DNA from 2 places in the Sporosarcina sp. USHLN248 genome. Region 2 is predicted to be linked to the other one. Evidence: riboswitches for the same ligand, from Rfam matches in the RefSeq annotation. Region 2 holds a riboswitch; the other holds the start of a gene.

Region 1 (2,468 bases), on a different contig from region 2:
AATTAGATTATGATCGCGGCAAGTTAGATGCACTAGTGGTCGTATAGCATGCTGTTGTTTCAATATAGAGCCCATCGCCATATTGCTAATCCGTGGCGAGGCTAAAGAATTGTCTGCCATCGTTACAGCGTCAACTCCTGCGTTATGAAGCTGTTTCGCCCCTTCAATATAAGCTTCCGTTTCTAAATGGCGAGGCGTATCCAGTTCGACGATGACTGTCCGTTCTCTTTTTGCCTTTTCATGAATGGGTTCGAATAATGCAGGTTCAGCATCGCGTATTACAATCGGTTTTTGGGATTTAACTTCTTTCTTTGTAACCGGCTTTAAGCCGGCTAATTGTTTTTTAACAGCTGCAATATGTTTAGGTGTCGTGCCACAGCAGCCGCCGATCAGACGAACCCCTTCATCGCGCAGTAAAGCGGCTGCTTTTCCGAAGTAATCAGCTTCAGATGAGTAGACGATTCGCCCATCTTCCACATCAAGCAAACTGGCATTCGGAGCTGCGGAGAGCAGAAGTCCATCCGTGAGATTCACTTTTTCAAATGCTTGGATTGTATGGTAAGGACCTAACCGACAGTTGACTCCGACGACATCAGCCCCTAAATCGGAAAGCCTATGCAATGCTTCGTTCAGCACCAAGCCATTTTGGAGTATTCCCGGTTCCTCCATGGAAACTTGGGCGATGATAGGCACATCTGTTAATTTCTTGAGTGCCTCGACAACTGTCGTCAGCTCTTCAAAATCATAGTACGTTTCAAGCAATAAACCGTCAGGATCTCCGGACAATAAAGCATCAGCCTGTTCATGGACAATATGGAGAACTTCTTGCAAAGAGGCATCGCTTTTACGGATTCCACGTAATCCGCCGATTGTCCCTAAAACGTATTGTCCTCTGCGTGCGGCTGCCCGCTTGGCAATGTCCATTGCAGCTGTATTGAATTCCTTCACACGATTCTGCATGCTGTAGCGAGATAATTTCAATGCGTTGGCGCCATATGTATTGGTTTGAATGATGTCCGCACCTGCAGCGATATATTCCTCATGGATTTTTTCAATCACTTCTGGTTTTTCTACATTTAGCTCTTCGTAGCAAAAGTCGATTCCGTATGAGTAAAGCAATGTTCCCATCGCACCGTCCGCCGTCAAAATATCTGTCTTCAATCTTTCAAGTAATGTCATGTTTTCCACCCTTTCTTTGCATATTGTTCAATCAAGGAATAGATGAAAATAATTATTTTTGATTCAGCACGTTATGAATATCCGCAGAATAATGGATATTATGCTTGCGAAGGAGAGTGGTCATTTGCTGAAATAAAAATAAAAAGCCTTCTGAAAATAAGAAGGCTTCGAATATGCGAATAAAGATCGCTCCTTCTCATCTATCAGGCAAGTATGCCTGCTGGAATTAGCACCTGACCAATAATGGCTGGTTGCTGAAGCTTCGACGGGCCAGTCCCTCAGCTTCTCTTGATAAGAATAGATATGCAGTTATTAGAATAATTTAAAGTATCATACCCTTTATTGTTTCATACGTCAATAGCTGAATTATGATAGAATGGGCGTACGAATAGATAATAGTAGGTGAAAACGTTGAGGATTTTCAAATTTTCCGTTCCAATTGCGCTTTTGGTTGCTGGGATTGCATGGGTTATGCTCAGTAAAAGCTTTCAGGAAGTTCCGGGTATGCATCGTGTTTGGATTACGATTGGAGCAGCAGTCCTGAGCGGGGTACTTGCCCATTTTTTATTTCCTAAGAGCGAAGATAAATAACGTTGAAAAATCGATAGCGAAAATAGCTGTCGATTTTTTATTGTACTATTTGAGTTAACTTAAAATATTTTTGGGTTGACACAAATGGTGTCAGCTATTATTCTATTAACAGAAAACAAAAGGGGTGTATATTGAATGACTACGACAACTGTGAAAACGAAAAGTTCTATGAGTGCACTGAGCCTTGTCTATTGCGGAATGTTTGCAGCACTTATGATGATCGGAGCGAATATTACAACGTTTGTGCCGTTCTTAGTAGTTGGTGGGGTGCCGATTACGTTGCAAACGTTTTTCTCTATTTTGGCAGGTTTGATTTTAGGAAGCCGTTTAGGTGCAATATCGATGACGGTATATATGGCATTAGGGCTTGTAGGGGCACCGGTATTTACAAAATTTCAAGGCGGATTTGGGTATATTTTAAGTCCTACTTTTGGTTTTGTTTTGTCGTTTATTCTCCTTGCATACGTAGCGGGATTGATCGTTGAAAGGTATGGGAGCTTGAAGAGCTATATCGTTGCTGCGTTAGTCGGGATGAGCATCAATTATTTATTCGGCACGAATTGGATGTATTTTTCGTACAAGTTTTGGGCAGCTGCACCGGATGCATTCAGTTATGCAGTTGCATGGGCGTGGATGGTTCCTCCGTTGCCGAAAGACATCCTCTTATCGGTTTTGGCAGGCATTTTCAGCCACAGGAT
Region 2 (2,468 bases):
TTTCTTCTTTACCCGTTTTCTCAATAATGAATGGGTCGCCAATTGTAATCGTTGCTTTTCGGCACTTCCAAATGTCTTTCAGATTTGCCGGACCTTCATATGTAACCGGAACGATCGGTACTCTTGCCAAACCAGCAATGGTGACGGCTCCACGTTTTATCGGAGCATTCTCAGCCGCCCTTGTTCCGCTTGGAAATATCCCAACAATTTCACCGGACTTCAGTAGTTTTACAGGTGTTTTAATACTGCTTGGTGATGGATTTTCACGGTCAATTGGAAAGGCATTTATGCTCGTTAAGAACGCAGCTACTATTTTTCTGCTAAAGAGCTCCTTCTTTGCCATGAAGTGAATCGGGCGCGGCAATGAAATACCGAGCGCGATTATTTCCAACCAGCCTCGGTGTGCGCAAGTAATTACATATCCCCCATTCTCAGGCAGTTTGTATGTATTCTTCAATTCAATTTTGGCGATGAAGAAAAAGATGATTTTCGCCAAAGTGGCTGTTAATTTATACATGTCACCCTCCCGTTATCATCAACGTATAATACCTGGTACTAATTATAGACAAACTACATTCTTTTACAACTAATCAGGCACTTAATCCGACTGCCTAATTGTAAAAATTTGTCGCATATCTTTATAATTGAAAGATGCTTTTTATTTTTAAATGCAACAAATATAACTGTATATAACCATCATCTTGCTATGAAAAGCGGAACTTCATCATTTCTTTCACCCTATATAATCAGACTTGTTTTTATATTTAATCTTCAAAAATATTAACAAACTTAGTTGACATTATTTTCAACCGTGGTAAAGTTGTAAGCAATTCAAATTTTATACAAAATTTCTTATCAAGAGAGATTGAGGGACAGGCCCAATGACATCTCGGCAACGGTTTTTTAAAACTACGTGCCAATTCCTGCAAACAGTTTTCTGTTTGAAAGATAAGAAGAGAGAAGCTTTTTTCGTATTCTACAATTTTAGTAGAGACGCCTTCTTTTTTCATATCTTCTTACAGATATGAAAAAAGAAGGCGTTTTTTATTTGGAGGGGATTTTATGATCACATTCGAAAATGTAACTAAAACATTTGTTGTCGGAAACAAGAAAGTCGAAGCAGTAAAAAAGGTGACATTTGACATTGAGGAAGGCGATATTTTTGGCATTATCGGATTCAGCGGCGCTGGAAAGAGCACATTGATCCGACTTGTCAACGGCCTTGAACGTCCGACGGAAGGGAAAATTCTTATCAAAAAAACTCCCTTGCACGAACTAAAGCCGAAACAGCTACGGGAAGTGCGCAGAAAGATTGGGATGGTATTTCAAAACTTCAATCTCTTTTCTTCCCGCACAGTCGAACAAAATGTCGAGTACCCTTTGAAGTTATCGAAGGTACCTAAGGCAGAACGAAATGCCAAAGTAAAACAACTTCTTCAATTCGTAGGACTTGCGGATAAAGCGAAAAGTTATCCCGAACAATTATCAGGAGGGCAAAAACAGCGTGTCGGCATTGCACGCGCACTTGCGACTGACCCAGAAATTCTGCTTTGCGATGAAGCGACGTCCGCACTTGACCCGAACACGACGCGCGATATTTTGAATCTATTGCAAAAGGTGAATCGGGAAATGGGGATTACAATCTTGCTCATTACACATGAAATGCAGGTTATCCAATCGATTTGCAACCGTGTCGCAGTAATGGAGACGGGAGAAGTGATTGAACAAGGCGAAGTGTTCGAAACGTTTACGAATCCGCAGCACGCAACAACAAAAGAATTCATCTCCGCCACCGATCAAAGCTTGCCTTCCCCACAACTGCTTGATGTATGGCGGGCAAAAGGAGGAACCACTTTGTACCGCATCCTTTTCAAAGGAGAGCGGGCAAGCGACCCGATCTTATCAACGGTTGCTCGAAAGCATCAAATAGATTTCAATATTGTTTACGGTTCTATCCGGGAATTACAGCAACAGTTTTTTGGCAATCTTGTCGTTTCATTCGAAGGCAAACATGATGCAGTGATCGCTTGCATCCAAGAATTGAAAAGCATCGTGGACATTGAGGAGGTGAATACGAATGAAAGTTAATTGGGAGACGTTTTGGATTCGTATTGTGGAGGCAACCGGTGAAACGATTACGATGGTTTTAGGGACTTTGGTTTTTAGTTCGATTGTCGGTATGGCATTAGGTATCCTTCTGTTTACCACTAGAGAAGGAAATATACTTGAAAATCGGTTCATTTCTGCTTTACTAAATTTCTTTATTAATATTATTCGCCCGATCCCTTTCATTATTTTGCTTTTCGTGCTTTCGCCTGTTACACGCGAAGTGATTGGAACGACGATTGGGACCGCAGCTGCCATTTTCCCAATGACAATTGCTGCATCGTTTGTCGTCGCAAGGGTCGTCGAAAACAATTTGATCAGTATCGATCCGGGTGTCATTGAAGCAGCAGAAGCAATGGGAG

The links. Region 2 has a riboswitch for S-adenosylmethionine ahead of WFH04_RS12175 (methionine ABC transporter ATP-binding protein). Riboswitches for the same ligand answer to the same signal wherever they lie in the genome.
Region 1: linked by a shared signal. The riboswitch ahead of WFH04_RS06000 (bifunctional homocysteine S-methyltransferase/methylenetetrahydrofolate reductase) and the one ahead of WFH04_RS12175 (methionine ABC transporter ATP-binding protein) in region 2 are both predicted to bind S-adenosylmethionine.

The regions. Positions count from the first base shown of each region.
Region 1 covers NZ_JBBCZC010000010.1:63,700-66,167, reverse strand. The annotation lists gene WFH04_RS06000 (bifunctional homocysteine S-methyltransferase/methylenetetrahydrofolate reductase) at 1-1,179, opposite strand, end outside; SAM riboswitch class I at 1,373-1,477, opposite strand; gene WFH04_RS05995 (hypothetical protein) at 1,591-1,770, shown strand; gene WFH04_RS05990 (biotin transporter BioY) at 1,906-2,468, shown strand, end outside.
Region 2 covers NZ_JBBCZC010000028.1:21,315-23,782, reverse strand. The annotation lists gene WFH04_RS12180 (lysophospholipid acyltransferase family protein) at 1-517, opposite strand, end outside; SAM riboswitch class I at 850-955, shown strand; gene WFH04_RS12175 (methionine ABC transporter ATP-binding protein) at 1,063-2,088, shown strand; gene WFH04_RS12170 (methionine ABC transporter permease) at 2,078-2,468, shown strand, end outside.